Regions from separate parts of the Faecalibacillus sp. genome, predicted to be linked through region 1. Evidence: riboswitches for the same ligand, from Rfam matches in the RefSeq annotation. Region 1 holds a riboswitch; each other region holds the start of a gene.
What was found. A riboswitch is a leader RNA that binds a small molecule or an ion and turns the genes downstream of it on or off. The one in region 1 is predicted to bind thiamine pyrophosphate.
Positions count from the first base shown of each region.

Region 1 (5,859 bases):
CAATTTCAGGAACAACACCCCCATACATAGCATGTATATCAATTTGACTGGCAACCACACTACTTAAAAATTCTCTATCATCTTTTAAAACAGCCATAGCCATTTCATCACAACTTGATTCGATTGCTAATAATAAAGACATTTCTATCCCTCCAATTCCTTGATCATTAAATAAGCATCTTCACCATTACTATAATACCTTTTTCTAATAGCAACATTTTTAAAACCAAATTTTTGATAAAGTGCTATTGCTTTTACATTTGAAACACGTACTTCTAAGTTAACATTTTGATAATGTAACTCTTCACTTTTTTCAAGAGCATATTCCATCAATTGACTCGCATAACCTTGTCCTTGATAATGACGATCTGTTGCAATCGTTGTAATTTGGCATTGATCTCCTAAAAACCATAGTCCGATATATCCAATAATTTGGTTTTCTTTTTCCATAACATAATATCCCGCCATGGGATTTTCTTTTATTTCATGTTTAAAATCTTCTTCGTTCCAAGGTGATAGAAAAAGATCTTTTTCTAATTCTACAACTTTCTTTAAATCTTCTTCTTTCATTTCTTTTATTGACATATCTTCTTAGCCTCGACTTCCTTAATATATCTTGGAACAAGACCATCCACATTTTCTATTTCTTTTTCTAAAGTTGAAAGCACATAAATATTATGAGCAAGATCAGTTTCTTTTTCTGATAATCCTATTAACTCTGTATCCCCAACAATTTCATAATCACTGTATTGCTTTTGATAATTTTCAAACTCATCTAAAGAAATAATACAATCTTCAACAACTGTTTTTCCTTCATTATAAATACCTAAAAACACTTTTTTACTTCTGGCATCTAAAATCGAAATTGCTTTTTTCATTCCTGCCATTGCTTTTAATGAAGAAACTGTCTTTATTTTAATATTCATTGTCGCATTTAATGTTTTAGCAATTGTTAATGCAACACGTACTCCTGTATAAGAACCAGGACCAATTGTAATGACCATTTCATCAAAATCACTCATCTTCAAATGATTTTCTTGCAATAATTTTTGCAAATAAACGATTGCATATTCTGATTGTTTTCGATTTCCTTCTTCTTGTAAAGAAGCTAAACATTTTTGATTTTCATATAAAGCTACTACTAAATATTTATTAGCACTATCCATGACAATTGTTTTCATAATCAATCTCCTTTACAAGTTCTTCATATTTTTTTCCAACTGGATTTAAAACAAATTCTCTTTGATCATCATCTATTCTTTTAATCGTTATTGCTAAACGTTCTTGAGGTAAAATTTCTTCTAAAAATTCTGGCCATTCAACCACACAAATATCATCACTATCAAAGATTTCTTCAAAACCTAAATCTTCACTTTGCCCTTCTAATCGATAAGCATCAAAATGAGATAATTGATAATTTCCTTGATATTGTTTTAAAATTGTAAAAGTCGGTGAATTAATAATCCTTTTAACACCTAAACCTTTTCCTATTCCCTTAGTAAATGTTGTTTTTCCTGCACCTAAATCACCATTAAGTGTCAACAACATATGAGGTTCTAGTAATTTTCCTAAATATTCACCAAAAGCTAATGTTTCATCTCTATTATTTATAGTAATCACTTTTTCCATAATAACCCTCTTTTAAATCTTGGTAAAAACTATACCATTTCTTAGTAAAATCCTGATCAAATGGTCCACCTTTTTTTATAGCCAATTCAATCAAAATATCTAGCTGCTTCTTTAAAATCTTATCTAATTCATCACTATAGCCCATTTCTCGAGCATGTTGACGATATTCTTCTTGATCTAAAATACGATAATTTCCATCTGGAAAAACCTTCAAATCTAAATCATAATCAATATATTTTAAAGCTTCTCCATCATATAAAGTTGGTGAAGCAATATTACAATAATAATACACACCTGTTTTTCTAATCATGCAAATCACATTATACCATTTATGTTTAGGCATATACCAAATGGCAGGTTCACGTGTATGCCACATTCTTCCATCTGATTCTGTCACCAATGTTCGATTATTAATAACAATGTAATGATCATCTGTTTCTTGTAAAACAAGCCCCTTCGACCAACATCTATGTATTTTACCATTATGTTTATATCCATGTATTAAGATTTTCTTTCCTACAATATCTTCCACAACAAACGACTCCTTATTAACATTTACATTATACACAAATTCATCTTTCTTTCAAAGAAAAAAAGACTCGAAACGAGTCTTATAAATGAACTGCTTTTTTAAGTCTTGGATATAAAATCACAAACAAAACAAAACATGCAATGATTGTAGCTATATTATAAGGTAAGTTATAAGTTAAGTTTGCTTTTAATGGTGTTTGAAAAGCATACCATCCTGAAATTAAATGACAAATTGTTTTTAAAACACCCATTACAACAATTCCAATAGGCAATTCATACTTGCCTACCTTTAATAAAGGAATAAGTGGTGTAAGACCAATCAAGATCATTGGTAACAAATAATCAAAGATTACAGATAAAGGACCATAGAATGTCGCAAGTCCTAAAGCAAAATGTAGTCCTAAACAAACAAGAGAAACGATTAAGCTATAACCCCAATTCATTAAATAGCCACATAAAATAATTGCAACAAGTGAAAAGGCACAGTTACCACCTTTTGGCATCTCATAAAATTTAGTGCAATATTCTAAAACAACTTGCATTGCCGCAAACATTGCCATATAAGCCATATTCTTCGTAGTTAATTTAATTTTCATATTCATCCTCCTTTAAAAACGAGGCAAAATAAAAGCCTTTTTACATACGCAAAAAGGCAAATAAACTATTTTGCACTCTCTACGCTAGCATTACCTAGTTCAGATTATAAGGGACAAGGCTATCACCTTTCTCAGCATTTTGCGCCCCTGGCAAGTCTTATTATAAATCAATCTCTTCTTTTTTCAATCTTTTTATAGTTTTTTCTTCCTTGTCAGTGTTATAATGGAAAAGTATTAATAAGGAGGACTTAAATGTTATGTCAAAAATTATTTCTGTAAACGCTGGAAGTTCATCTTTAAAATTCCAATTATTCGAAATGGATGATGAAACCGTTATCACTTCTGGTGTTATTGAAAGAATTGGTTTAGATGATTCTATCTTTACTATTAAGTATAATGGAGAAAAAGATGTTACAACTTTACCAATTGAAAACCATAAAGTTGCCGTTCAACTTTTATTAGACACTTTAATTAAAAAAGAAATTGTTAAAGATTTAGATGAAATCAAAGGTGTTGGTCACCGTGTTGTACAAGGTGGGGCTTATTTTGATCAATCAGTCATTATTGATGAAGATGTTGTTTCTAAAATCGATGAACTAAAATCATTGGCACCTTTACACAACCCTGCTCACTTAACAGGATACTATGCTTTTAAAGAAGCAATTCCTAATGCTGGTGCCGTTGCTGTTTTTGATACAGCATTCCATCAAACATTAGAACCAAAAAGCTATATTTATCCAATTCCTTACAAATATTATGTAGAAAACAAAGTGCGTAAATATGGTGCTCATGGAACAAGTCATTTCTATGTTTCATCTCGTTGCCGTGAAATGATGGGAAATCCTGAACATTCACGTATCATTGTGGCTCACTTAGGAGCTGGTGGTTCATTAACTGCTGTCAAAGACGGTAAATCAATCAATACATCTATGGGCTTCACTCCTCTTGCTGGAATCATGATGGGTACACGTTCTGGAGATGTTGATCCTTCAGTTATCGACTATTTGATTGAAGAAGTTGGATTAGATATGAAAGAAGTCATCAAGATGCTTAATAAGGAATCTGGTTTACTTGGTGTTTCTGGTGTATCTAGTGACTTTAGAGATGTACAAGAAGCTGCTGCTAATGGTAATGAAAGAGCACAACTTGCTTTAGATATCTTCTTTAGAAGAGTAATTGCTTATATCGGTCGTTACTTCATTGCTTTAGGAGGAGTTGATGCTATTTGCTTTACAGCAGGTATTGGAGAAAATTCATTCTTTGCTAGAAAAGAAATATGTAACTTATTAGCTGAAGCTTTAGGTATTGAAATCGATGATGATGCTAATGTTAATGGTAAAGGTGATCGTTTAATCTCTACACCAAATAGTAAAGTTAAAGTTTATGTTATCCCTACAAATGAAGAATTAGTTATCGCTAGAGATACTAAGAGATTATTAAACTTATAAAAAATCAAGGTCTCAAACGAGACCTTTTAATTTTCTTCAAAAATAATATGTTTTATGTAATCTTTTATTTTTTTCCTATCTGTAAGCACATCACAAAATGTCTTTCTCATATCTAATCTTTGAATATCAACAACACGCATATCACTTATCTGCATTCTACTTTTTATGCGATATTTTCTAATTCTAGCAACAATATCTAGCTCATATTCTGTAGATTCTATTGCATCTTTTTTTATGGATGTACAAGGAATCACCAACATTTTAGACCCAAAATCTTTTAAAACATAACACCAATGACCATCCATCAATTCTTTAGGAAATCCCCTGCCTATATTAAAGTAAGCCATTTGATGGATCATTGGTCGACGATGTACATGATAATATGTTTGATCCGGTTCATTATTTTCATCTTCTACCAACTGACAATAGAAGTATTCCAATTGTCTTGTTTGATGCAACAAAGAATAGGTATATTTTTCTACATCGTAACATTCTGTTTCTTTCAAATTTTTTAAAGATTTTTTCATTTCATCCATATTATGTTCCATAGACATTTCTATTTTTTTGCCTTTCATAAAAACACCTCCATTATTATATCGTAAAAAAAAATTATTTTTTCTTCTTTTTTTTAAAAAAATTTGGTGTTGATTTATAAATAAGTACTCTATATAATAGATGCGGTTATAAAATGAGACTTAAAACATGAGCGCCAGGACTGCATTGCAGTTGACGAGGACTAGACTTATCGAAAGATTCGGCGGATGGTCTAGAGGTATGATACTACCTAAACGATGAACAAAACCTACAAGTGATTGTAAAACAAATTCATCCGGTATCCTCTTTTTTATAACCACACATATAAATATATAAAAGGAGGATTTTTTAATGTGTGGAATTACTGCTATTAGTGCAAACAAAGAAGCTCTTCCATTTTTACTTCAAGGGCTTGAAAAACTAGAATACCGAGGATATGATTCAGCCGGTATTACAACAATTGAAAATAATCATTTATTTACAAAGAAGGCTAAAGGTCGCCTTCAAAATTTAAAAGACTTATTAAAAGATGAAAATATTTTAGGACATGTAGGGATTGGTCATACAAGATGGGCAACTCATGGAATCCCATCAAATTTGAATTCTCACCCTCATACAAACAATGATGAAACTATTTCTTTAGTTCATAATGGGATTATTGAAAATTATAGAGAATTAAAAGAAATCTTGATCTTACAAGGATATAAGTTTCATTCTGAAACAGATAGTGAAGTTGTTGTTCATTTAATGGATTACTACTACAAAAAAGAAAAAGATATGTTAAAAGCATTACAACGTGTTATTACTCGAATTGAAGGAAGTTATGCTTTATGTATCGTTTCAACAATTGAACCTGATAAAGTTTTTATCGCTAAAAAAGATAGCCCATTAGTTATTGGAAAAACAGCAGATGCTTCTGTTGCTGCTAGTGATATTCCAGCAATCTTAGATTATACAAAAGACGTTTATTTCTTAGAAGATTATGAAATTGCTGTTTTAAATAAAGAAAATATTTCTTTCTTTGATCAATATGGAAATCCTATTGAAAAAGAAATCACTACTATTCCATATGATAATGAAGCTGCTCAAAAAGGTGGTTATGATACCTTTATGTTAAAAGA
Region 1 is NZ_JBKYAR010000003.1:17,643-23,501, forward strand. Features, by position in the region: gene tsaD (tRNA (adenosine(37)-N6)-threonylcarbamoyltransferase complex transferase subunit TsaD) at 1-142, opposite strand, end outside; gene rimI (ribosomal protein S18-alanine N-acetyltransferase) at 145-585, opposite strand; gene tsaB (tRNA (adenosine(37)-N6)-threonylcarbamoyltransferase complex dimerization subunit type 1 TsaB) at 576-1,181, opposite strand; gene tsaE (tRNA (adenosine(37)-N6)-threonylcarbamoyltransferase complex ATPase subunit type 1 TsaE) at 1,159-1,629, opposite strand; gene ACLVEP_RS01710 (DUF402 domain-containing protein) at 1,604-2,161, opposite strand; gene ACLVEP_RS01715 (energy-coupled thiamine transporter ThiT) at 2,241-2,756, opposite strand; TPP riboswitch at 2,815-2,915, opposite strand; gene ACLVEP_RS01720 (acetate/propionate family kinase) at 3,014-4,204, shown strand; gene ACLVEP_RS01725 (hypothetical protein) at 4,231-4,779, opposite strand; gene glmS (glutamine--fructose-6-phosphate transaminase (isomerizing)) at 5,090-5,859, shown strand, end outside.

Region 2 (5,859 bases), on a different contig from region 1:
GTCCTCAATCCATTGAAAAAAGAGCATATTGTATAAGTGAAGATATAAAGAATGTTGTTGATGATTTATTAAAAATTAAATTGGAAAAATAGTATATTTATACAGCTTTTAATCATACTTTTAATATCTCGTCATAATCCAATCAAATCAACTGACGTGATTTGATTGGATTGATAAAATATATTAAAAGGGGCTGATACTATGCATTTTCAAGAAAGTGACGCAGTAGAATTGAAAGATCATCTTCAAAAAGATAGTCACGATAATCAACAACACCTAATTCCTTTTTAACAAGGTTTTCCATTTTTTTGTTTTTGAAATTTTTAATTCATTATTTTTAATAATTACATATCTATAGTATTTCAACATAAAAATATATCCTCATGGTCTTTGATACCTAGAGGATATATTTATTTCTATTTGATTTTAAGTACTTTTTTATTTATTGTCCTTGACATGGGGTCCACTTTATAAAAACATCATCTTTTTTAGAATTTATTATTAATTAATGATAAACCCTAATAAAGGGAGTGATAATTATGTTAGAAAATCCTAAATTATTCTTAATACTTATATTTTCTTTATTAGGTAGTATTTTTTTAATGATAGGAATTGGTATAAGAATGAATTATAAAAAGAAAGTAAAGTATTGTAATATTCATACATTAGCTAAAGTAATTGATAATATAAGAGAAAGAATGCAAAGTGATGATAGTTTTTCTTATTCCTATTTTCCGGTAATTCAATTTTATGATCATGGAGATGAAATTAAACAAAAACTCTCTATTGGTTATGGTAAAGAACTACCTATAGGGAGTTCTTTAGAAATTATGTATGAGGAAAATAATCCTAAACATATATTGATTTTAGAAAATGATCCGCAAAAAAGCTATATATCATTTTTATAATTGCGGGTATTGCTTCATTAATAGCGGATTTAATAATATGTATTCTTTAAAGACTTACGAGATGATTTCGTAGGTTTTTTTATTGGAAACTTTTTTGGACTATCCGTCCATTGAAGAGGGTAGGAGAGATAGCTAAAATGATAATAGAAATGAGACAAGTGTGAGACGAATTATCTTTAAACATATGATACAATGATAGGAAATGTAGATGATCCAACAGAAATCAAAAGATATTAAGATGTCGTAGAAATTAATCAAAGTATGTTTGCAGGAAGTTATGATGGATTAAGAGAAAATCGTAAAATCGAAACAGAAAGCTTCATGATGGCGGTGACATTTACGCATACAAATATTAGAAGAGATGATTTACCAGAGGGAGATGAAATTAATATGTGTAAAGCAATGGATCAATTATTTCAAAAATTTGAAAAGAAAGGAGAAAGCATAGGAATTGAAAAAGGAAAATATGAAGAAAAACAAAATACTTTAAAAGAACAACTCAAAGTTAAATTTGGAAACTTGTCAGGTAACTTAGAAGAAAAGCTTACAAATACATCGCTAGAAAAACTCAATGAACTTACATTAAATATTTTTAATGTAACAAGTGAAGAAGATATTTTAAAAATTATTAATTAAAAAGAAACAGTTTGAATAAAGTGTTTATTTCAAACTGTTTTTTTAAATAAATTATTCAATTAAAAGAAAGATTTAAAGGAGTAGTTGATTCTTTTGTACCATGAGGAAGACGTTTTTTTAAAGGAATGACTTTAAAACCAGGGCATAGATACATAAAAGGGGAATAACGTAATTCATGGCTAAGTATAGAAATAACTGTTTTTTGATCTAAAGATGTATAAACATCAAAAACAAGGTCAAAATCTAAAGGATGAATGTTTTTTAATTGAATGCGAGAATCTTTATGATTTTTAATCATTAATTTAAAAATGTGATAGTTACCTGCTGTAATACATAATTTCATGAAAGCACCTCCTTTTATAGTTTGAACAAAAGCATAAATAATATGATTAAAAATAGACAATTTTTATTAAAAAAATTATAATAAAGGAAACGGGGAGCTTTTTGCTGAGAGTAAGTATTGACTTAGACCCATAACCTGATTTGGATAATGCCAACGTAGGAGATATAAACGTTAACAGAGTTCAACAGGACTCTCTTTTTATTTCCAGGGAAATAAAAAAGAATATTGTAAAGAAAGAAGGAAATTTGATGAAATTAAATAAAGAAGATTTATTATTGTATGGAGTAACAGATTCAAAATATTTAAAAGGAAGAAAAATGTCGGAATTAGTTGAAGAAGCCATTCTTGGTGGTGTAACAATGATTCAACTAAGAGAAAAAGAAATGACACATGAAGCATTTAAACAAGAAGCATTGTATGTTCAAAGTGTGTGTCAAAAACATCATGTTCCTTTGATTATTAATGATGATGTTGAATTGTGTAAAGAAATTGATGCAGATGGGGTTCATATTGGACAAGATGATTTGAATTTAAAAGAAGCAAGAAAAATATTAGGTGAAGATAAAATTATTGGTGTATCTGCACATAATTATGAAGAAGCAAAAATAGCTTTAGAAAATGGGGCTGATTATTTAGGTGTCGGAGCTATTTTTACAACTCAAACAAAAGATGATGCACAAAATATTTCAATGGAAACATTAAATGAAATTTGTCAAAAGGTTGATATTCCTGTGGTTGCTATTGGTGGTATTAATCAAGTGAATATCTTAGAATTTATGGGTGTTGCTATTGATGGTGTTGCTATCGTTTCAAGTATCTTTGGAAGTGATGATATCCAAAAAGCAAGTTGTATGTTAAAAGATAAAATTCAAAGAGTTATCTCTAATAAAATGCCAACTTGCCTTACAATTGCAGGTAGTGATAGTAGTGGAGGTGCAGGAATTCAGGCAGATTTAAAAACAATGCTTGCTAATCGTGTTTATGCTATGTCAGTTATTGCAGCACTAACAGCTCAAAATACTACAGGAGTGGATGCTATCTACGATGTAGATGCTTCTTTTGTGGCTAGTCAAATGGATAGTGTGTTTACAGATATTTATCCAATGGCTGTTAAAATTGGAATGGTTTCTCAAAAAGAAGTCATTTTATCTATTAGTGAAAAGTTAAAACAATATCATGCACGTAATATTGTTGTTGATCCTGTGATGGTGGCTACAAGTGGGGCAAAACTTATTAGTGATGAAGCTATTGATACATTAAAAGCAAATCTCTTCCCACTCGCAACGGTTTTAACACCAAATATTCCTGAAGCCGAAGTTTTATCAGGATTAAAAATCAATAATGAAGAAGAAATGTTAGCAGCAGCTAAATATATTGGAGATCATTATCATTGTGCAGTATTACTTAAAGGCGGACATCAAATCAATGATGCCAATGATTTACTTTATAAAGAAGGTAATTATCAATGGTTTAAAGGAAAACGTATTAATAACAATAATACTCATGGTACGGGATGTACTTTATCAAGTGCGATTGCTTCTTATTTAGCACGAGGTGAAAATTTGGAAAATGCTGTTAAAAAGGCTAAGGATTATATTTCAGGAGCACTTGCAGCAATGCTTGATTTAGGACAAGGGCAAGGGCCAATGGATCATGGATATGTTTTAGATAAAAAAGATTAGACGAATTGTCTATTTTGTAGGTATAATAGTGTCGGGTGATGAAAATGAATTATTATGAAGAAGCCTTGAAATTACATGAAAAACATCAAGGAAAAATACATACGGAATTAAATTGTGAAATTAATACAATGGATGATATGTCTGTTGTTTATACGCCAGGGGTTGCTGAACCTTGTCGTAAGATTGCTGAAAATGAAGAAGATGTTTATCGTTATACAACAAAATCAAACACAATTGCTGTTGTATCAAATGGAACAGCTGTTTTAGGACTTGGAAATATTGGAGCCAAAGCTTCGATTCCAGTCATGGAAGGAAAAGCTGCTTTATTTAAAAAATTCGGAGATGTCAATGCGGTACCTATTTGTTTAGATACACAAGATAAAGAAGAATTGATTCAAACAGTTAAAAATATTGCACCATGTTTTGGTGGAATCAACTTAGAAGATATTGCTTCTCCAGATTGCTTTGAAATCGAAGAAAGATTAGATCAAATGTTAGATATTCCTGTATTCCATGATGATCAACATGGAACAGCTGTTGTTGTTTTAGCGGCCTTATATAACGCTTTAAGAGTGACAAAAAAAGATATCAAAGATATTACAGTTGTTTTAAATGGGCCAGGAGCTGCAGGAACAGCTATTATTAAAATGATGTATACAGCCGGTGTTGGTAAAATTATTGCAGTGGATGAATTTGGAATTTTATATAAAGATAGACAAGAAGGACTTATTCCTCATAAGCGTGCTTTATGTGATATTACTAATCCTGATAATATGCAAGGTACATTAGCTGATGCATTAAAAGGTGCAGATGTTTTTGTAGGTGTTTCTAAACCAAATCTAGTAACTGATGAAATGGTTCATTCAATGAACAATGATCCAATTATCTTTGCAATGGCAAATCCTGAACCAGAAATTACTTATCAAAAAGCCAAAGCAGCAGGAGCAAGAGTTGTTGGAACAGGTCGTTCTGATTATCCAAATCAAATTAATAATGTTTTAGCTTTCCCTGGTATTTTTAAAGGAGCATTAGAAGCAAGAGTTCCTTCAATTACACCAGAAATGAAAGTAGCTGTGGCTAAAGCTATTGCAGATACAATCAGTGATGAAGATTTAAATGAAGAAAATATCATGCCAAAAATCTTCAATAAAGATGTGACAGCAGCTGTTGCTAATGCAATTAAACAATTTGCTAAATAAAAAAAGATATTAACAAAATAAATGACCCTACCTATTTGGTAGGGCTATTTCATATAATTATATTATCATAGTTAAAGTGAAAGAAATCGATGATAAATATGGGTAGAGAGAATAGGGTGAAAATGATCAATGAAAATAATTGAGATAGAAGATAGAAATGATGAACTATTAAATACACTTGTAAATGTTTGAGAAGATTCTGTAAAAGCCACACATACATTTTTAAATGAACAAGAAATTGAACATATTAAAGAATATGTTCCAATGGCATTAAAGAATGTTGAACATTTGATGGTTGTAGATAATGGTGAAGCTGTGGGATTTAAAAAATACAAGAAAACAGAATTAGATGAAGAAGGAAATCCTTATCCTTTATTGTATATGAAATTAGATAGATAAGATTTTATTGAATTGTTTATAAAATTTAATTATAATAAATATGAAAAAGAACAACCGATAAACGGTTCGTCTTGGGTTTTTTAGTGTAGAATAACTACCTCAATGTTCGCCAAAACTTTGTGAGGTAGTTATTTTTTGCATTATTTTCTATTATATATAGAAGTAATTTAATAACGATACTTATTATCGACATCATTAATGTTAGTGTACCTAACATAACCATGATAGCTTCATAAGTTGTCATTTCCATCACCTCCGTTTTTCATATTTCCCTAAGGATATCTATGTAAACGAAGAATACGCCCTTCGATCAATGCGACCAAGGATAACCGCCTACCGTCTTTTTGGTTGTTCACCAAATTATAACATGAAGAAATAAATAAAAATATACTTTTGGACTAAGTGTCCCATACTAAATAATATATAACAAAAATGATTCTATTATGATAGAATGATACAAGGAGGTACATAGTATGGAAGTTATGCTTATTGTTGGGTTATTTGCTTCATCTGCGCTTTCCTTGAATTTTATGGTTAATCAAAAATATAAATTAGCAGGATCAATGAATATTATTAACTTATGTTTAGTGGTAGCAACAGCTTATCAATTTGATCAAGTAAAGAATATTGTTTGGTTATTTGGAATTGCGGCAGGAGTTGTACTTGTTTATTTTGTAGTAAGATTTCTTTTA
Region 2 is NZ_JBKYAR010000009.1:40,366-46,224, reverse strand. Features, by position in the region: gene ACLVEP_RS04450 (SIR2 family NAD-dependent protein deacylase) at 1-92, shown strand, start outside; gene ACLVEP_RS04445 (hypothetical protein) at 540-908, shown strand; gene ACLVEP_RS04440 (DUF4351 domain-containing protein) at 1,170-1,544, shown strand; gene ACLVEP_RS04435 (hypothetical protein) at 1,600-1,887, opposite strand; TPP riboswitch at 1,968-2,065, shown strand; partial or broken gene thiE (thiamine phosphate synthase) at 2,136-2,720, shown strand; gene thiD (bifunctional hydroxymethylpyrimidine kinase/phosphomethylpyrimidine kinase) at 2,778-3,569, shown strand; gene ACLVEP_RS04420 (NADP-dependent malic enzyme) at 3,614-4,768, shown strand; gene ACLVEP_RS04415 (hypothetical protein) at 5,033-5,167, shown strand; gene ACLVEP_RS04410 (hypothetical protein) at 5,641-5,859, shown strand, end outside.
Region 2: linked by a shared signal. The riboswitch ahead of thiE (thiamine phosphate synthase) and the one ahead of ACLVEP_RS01715 (energy-coupled thiamine transporter ThiT) in region 1 are both predicted to bind thiamine pyrophosphate.

Region 3 (5,859 bases), on a different contig from region 1:
TCTCAACATTGTTTATGTCATATGATAGGTGGTACTTATTTTAAAAAGAATCGTTATATGTATGGAAGCCAAACGCTTAATACATTAGATCAAATTTATTTTGATTTAGCTTATGTAGCTGCAGCAGCAGTGATGGAAGATGGTATTTATGTTGAAGAATTTGAAGATGCTGCAATTAAAAGAAAAGTAGCAAGTCGTAGTCAAAAAGTATGTTTGGTTGTAGATCATAGTAAATTTAATAAAAAAAGCTCTTATAAAGCTTTTGATTTTCAAGATATTGATATTGTAGTTGTCGATGAATTACCAATTGTTTATCAAGAAAAACTAGCAAATGCAAATTGTCAAATTATTTATACAAAAGAAAAGTAGATTTTTACGAATCTACTTTTTTGCTAGCATTTTATCAATAAAATAACCAATTACTCTAAAAATCATGGCTAAACCAAAGATAGATAAAGCACCGAATGTTTCATATTTATGGAAAAGGAATGTACATAAAAAGTAAGTAATAATTCCTAATGCTGCCCCTAGACCTGTTAATAATGTCATGAAAACATCTTTTTGTTGTTGTTTCATAATTTCACCTCAAGAACTATTCTAACATATCAAAAACCAATAAACAATAAATAGAAGTTGTGCTATAATCTAAATAAAGTGAAAGGGGAAGTCTATGTATAATACGTTGATTTTTGATTTAGATGGAACACTTGTAGATTCGATAGAAGATTTAGCTTTATCTACAAATATTTTAATGGAAGAAAACCATTTTCCTACTTATGATTTAGATACATATAAACAATTTGTAGGAAATGGTGTTGATAAATTAATAGAGAGGGCATTGCCTGAAGAGTATAAAAAAGATGTGAGAAAATACCGTGCACGTTTTGATGAAATTTATAAAGAGAATTGTTTAAAACATACAAAACCTTATCAAGGAATGGAAGAATTAATTGATGAACTTTATCATCAAGGATATAAATTAGCAGTTGTAACCAATAAACCAAAATTAAATGCAGTAACAATTGTTAATCATTTATTTCCAAACAAATTTATGTATGTTTTTGGAAATACAGTTTATCAACCTAAAAAGCCACATCCTTGTTTAGTACAACTTGCTATGCAGTTAATGGAAAGTAATAAAAATGAAACATTAATGATTGGTGATAGTAATGTAGATATTGAAACAGCCATCAATGCTAAAATTAAATCTATAGGATGTGAATGGGGCTTTAGAGGAAAAGAAGAACTTGTTCAAGCTGGAGCAACTTATACAGTTTCTAAGCCAAGTGATATTAAGGAACTTTTAAAATGATTGCTGTATCGAGATGTTTAATTGGGGAAAATTGTACGTATGCTGGAAAGAATAATCTTTGTAAGGAAATAAAGGAACTTTATGATCAAGGTCTAGTGTTACCACTTTGTCCAGAAGTACTAGGTGGTTTACCAATTCCTAGAACACCTTGTGAAATTGTTGGAGAAAACGTGATTGATCAAAATGGCATAGATCGTACAAAAGAATATACCCGAGGTGCTAAAATAGCTTTAGATAAATGTTTAGAAAAAGATATTAAAATAGCTGTTTTAAAAGCTAAAAGTCCAAGCTGTGGAAAAGATTTTATTTATGATGGTACTTTTTCACATCAACTTGTTGAAGGTGATGGTATTTTTGTACAGATGTTAAAAGAAAAAGGAATTGCAGTTTATAGTGAAAATGAAGTAACAGAGGTTTTAAAATTAATAAATGGAGGAAAGTAAAAATGGGACATATTTTATGGGTAGAACCAGTATTTAAAGAAATGATTTGGGGAGGGAATCAACTTAAAGAAAAGTATGGTTATGATATTCCAAGTAATCAAACAGGAGAATGTTGGGCACCTTCAGCACATCCTAATGGTGATAATACAATCAAAGAAGGTGAATTCAAAGGACAAACTTTATCAAAAGTCTTTGCAGAACATCGTGAACTTTTTGGAAATATCAAAGACAAACAATTTCCATTACTTGTAAAAATCATCGATGCTTGTAATGATTTATCAGTACAAGTCCATCCAGATGATGAATATGCAGCACTTCATGAAAACTCATTAGGAAAAACAGAATGCTGGTATGTTTTAGATTGTAAAGAAGATACAAAGATGGTGATGGGACATCATGCTCAAACAAAAGAAGAACTTGTAAGTGCTATTGAAAATGATGATTATGATCATTTATTAAATAAATTTGATATCAAAAAGGGAGATTTCTTCTATATTCCAAGTGGAACAATTCATGCCATCTGTAAAGGATCATTGATCTATGAAGCACAACAATCATCAGATATCACATATCGAGTATATGATTATCATCGAAAAGATAAAGATGGAAATGAAAGACAACTACATGTAAAACAATCCATCGATGTAACAACAGTGCCATATAAACCATATGATCTAGCTAAACAAGTAGAAGAAACAATCGAAAATGGAACAAGAAAAGAACTCGTTTCATCAAATTATTTAACATTAAATAAATATGATATGACAGGATATAATAAAGTCATCAATGATAAACCATTCCAACTTGTATCAATTATTGAAGGACAAGGTACAGTAGAAGGAAAAGAAGTCAAAAAAGGAGATCACTTTGTTGTATGTTCTGATCAAAAAGAAGTTCATTTTGATGGAACAATGACAGTGATGATTTGTACATTATAATGAGATGTTATCATTGTAGTCATGAAATAAAAGATTCTGCTTTTGCTTATAAAGGTAGACAAGAATGCAAGGAATGTCATAGTGTTTATCAAATCCATTTTCCTTCAGGAGTAGGTTTTATTCCTATTGTTATTGCTTTTATTCCAGCGTTATATATGATGACTAGTTTGAGATATGCATTTATTGTTGGACTTGCAGTATTTGTGATTTTTTATTGGGCTATTGATATTATTATGAATAATATTTTAATTTATTTAGGTAAATATGAAATTGAAGAAATTGAATAAAACTTGTATTTAAAAAAATAAAGAGTATCATTAAATATGTAAATAAAAACAGGGGAGCTTGTAAGCAGGCTGAGAGGAAGTGATCTAACTTCGACCCTTTAACCTGATATGGATAATGCCATCGTAGGAAGTCATCAGCTTGATTTTTTTACAGGAGCATGTCTCCTGTTTTTTATTTGAAAATTATCCACAATGTGGCGGATTGAAGGGGAGCGCCTTGAATCTTGTATTAAGCGAAGGGAAGCTGTGTTCCAGCGTGAGAGGATACCACAAAGTATCGACCGAACTACCATAGAGTTATTTCATAAACAAAGTTTATGTTTTTGATGATGGGTAAGTTTGGTCATCTTCATATTTATGAAATAACTTGTAAAAACAAGGAGAAAAAATATGTTAGAAGAAATGTTAAAAAATGTTAGAGAAAAAAATCCACTCATTCACAATATTACAAATTATGTAACAGTCAATGATTGTGCCAATGTTGTTCTTGCTTGTGGAGCATCACCAATTATGGCTGATGATCAAGAAGAAGTTGCTGAAATTACTTCGATTTGTACAGGACTTAATATTAATATTGGGACACTTAATACGCGTACGATCGAATCAATGGTTATTGCTGGGAAAAAAGCAAATGAACTTCATCACCCTGTTGTTTTAGATCCTGTAGGAGTTGGTGCTTCTACGTTAAGAACACAAACTGCTTTAAAGTTATTAAAAGAAATTCAATTTTCAGTTATTCGTGGAAATATTTCAGAAATTAAAACATTAGCTTTAGGAAGTGGAACAACTAAAGGTGTTGATGCAAATCTTGCTGATAAAGTGACAGCAGAAAACATTCATGAAGTTGTTAGTTTTGCTCAAGAGTTTTCTAAAAAAACAGGAGCTGTTATTGCTATTACAGGAGCTATTGACATAGTTTGTAATGAAAGTGTCGCTTATGCTATTTATAATGGTCATAAAATGATGTCTTCAATTACAGGAACAGGTTGTCAATTATCAGCACTTACGGCTTCATTTATTTCGGCTAATTCTCATCGTTTACTTGAAGCAACAGTCGCTGCAGTATGTGCAATGGGTCTTGCAGGAGAAATCGCATATAAAAGATTAACAGTGTTAGATGGTAATGCAAGTTATCGAAATTATATTATAGATGCAATTTATAATATGACTCCAAAACAATTACAAGAAGGTGCTCAATTTCAAGAAGTTTTATTGTAACATGAAAAGAGGAAAAATATGAAAACAACAGATAAGATGTTAGAAGCAACAAAAGAGCTATGGAGCTTTTATAATGAACATCCTTTTGTACAAGGAATACAAGATGGTTCATTAGAAAAAGATAAATTTAAATATTATATTATGCAAGATTATCTTTATTTAAAGGAATATGCGAAAGTTTTTGCTATTGGAGTTGCTAAAGCAAAAAGCTTAGAAACAGCTAATCTTTTTGCTAAATATATTGCTGTGATGAATGGTGAATTAGATGTTCATAGTGGATATATGGGAAAATTTAAAGTAAGTCAAGAAGAAATAGATGATATGAAACCATTGCTTGATAATCTCTCTTATACTTCTTATATGCTACGTGTTGCCTATGAAGAAGGAGAAGCAGAAATTTTAGCAGCTATATTATCATGTGCTTATAGCTATGAAGTCATTGCTAAAAAGATAGTTGAAAATAATCCAAATTCAATTCATGATGAATTTTATGGAGATTGGATCAAAGGCTATGCTTCAAATGAATATGCAAGTGGGAATGTTATTTTGATAGAAACAATGAACCAACTTACTAAAGATTATACAGAAAAACAAATTCAACATCTTATTGATATCTTTGTAGTATGTTCAAGATACGAACTTGCATTTTGGCAAATGTCATGGGATAAAAGTTGTTAATAAATAAAAATGAAAGAGATCAAACATCTTTCATTTTTTTCATTATAAAGAAAAAGAAGGAGAAATTATTCTCCTTCATAGTTTTCAACGTTATGGTAGATTTTATCTACATCGTCACAAGCATTTAAAAGATTCATTAATCTTTCAAATAATTCCATATCTTCACCTTCAAGAGATACATATTCTTGAGGTGTTGTAGCGATTTCTTCTACATCAAATTCAGCATTAGGACAAGCTGCTTCAATAGCATCTTTCATTTTATATAAATCAGTTGGTGCACCAGTTAATTCAATTGAACCATCTTCATGAGTTTCAATTTCTTGACAATCAGCTTCACCTTCCATTAAAGCTTCTAAAGTTTGTTCTTCATCTAATCCTTTAAAAGTTAAAATAGAATATGTATCATATAAATAAGATACTGAACCTTCATTTCCTAATTTTGCTTTAGATTTTGTAAATGCTGGACGTACTTGAGAAATAGTACGATTAATATTATCAGTTAAGCATTTAACAATAACAGTTGAACCACTTGGACCATATCCTTCAAATGTTTTTTCTTGATAATCTTCAGTAGCTCCACTTTTTACTTTATCAACTGCACGTTTAATAACGTCAGCAGGAACTTGTTCTTTTTTAGCTTTAGCAATAATTCTTCTTAATGCTAAGTTACCATCTGGATCAGTACCACCAGCTTTAGCAGCTAAATAGATTTCTTTTCCATAACGAGAATATAATTTTGCTTTTGCTGCAGCAGTTTTTGCCATAGCAACTTTACGCACTTCATGTGCTCTACCCATAAAAAAGCCTCCTTAATTGTATGTAATCTCAATACTTGGTTATTATAGCGAATACATCGAGGTTTTTCAAGGTTTAATATAAATGACAAACGAGTTTTGTTCATGTATAATGAAAAAGCAAATGAGGGATAAAGATGGAAACAATTGTTATTATTGGAGCAGGTGCGAGTGGACTTGCTTGTATGA
Region 3 is NZ_JBKYAR010000035.1:9,292-15,150, reverse strand. Features, by position in the region: gene ACLVEP_RS10930 (DeoR/GlpR family DNA-binding transcription regulator) at 1-369, shown strand, start outside; gene ACLVEP_RS10925 (hypothetical protein) at 382-576, opposite strand; gene ACLVEP_RS10920 (HAD family hydrolase) at 671-1,312, shown strand; gene ACLVEP_RS10915 (DUF523 domain-containing protein) at 1,309-1,755, shown strand; gene manA (mannose-6-phosphate isomerase, class I) at 1,758-2,693, shown strand; gene ACLVEP_RS10905 (hypothetical protein) at 2,681-2,980, shown strand; TPP riboswitch at 3,021-3,127, shown strand; gene thiM (hydroxyethylthiazole kinase) at 3,371-4,198, shown strand; gene tenA (thiaminase II) at 4,217-4,876, shown strand; gene ACLVEP_RS10890 (YebC/PmpR family DNA-binding transcriptional regulator) at 4,942-5,673, opposite strand; gene ACLVEP_RS10885 (NAD(P)/FAD-dependent oxidoreductase) at 5,808-5,859, shown strand, end outside.
Region 3: linked by a shared signal. The riboswitch ahead of thiM (hydroxyethylthiazole kinase) and the one ahead of ACLVEP_RS01715 (energy-coupled thiamine transporter ThiT) in region 1 are both predicted to bind thiamine pyrophosphate.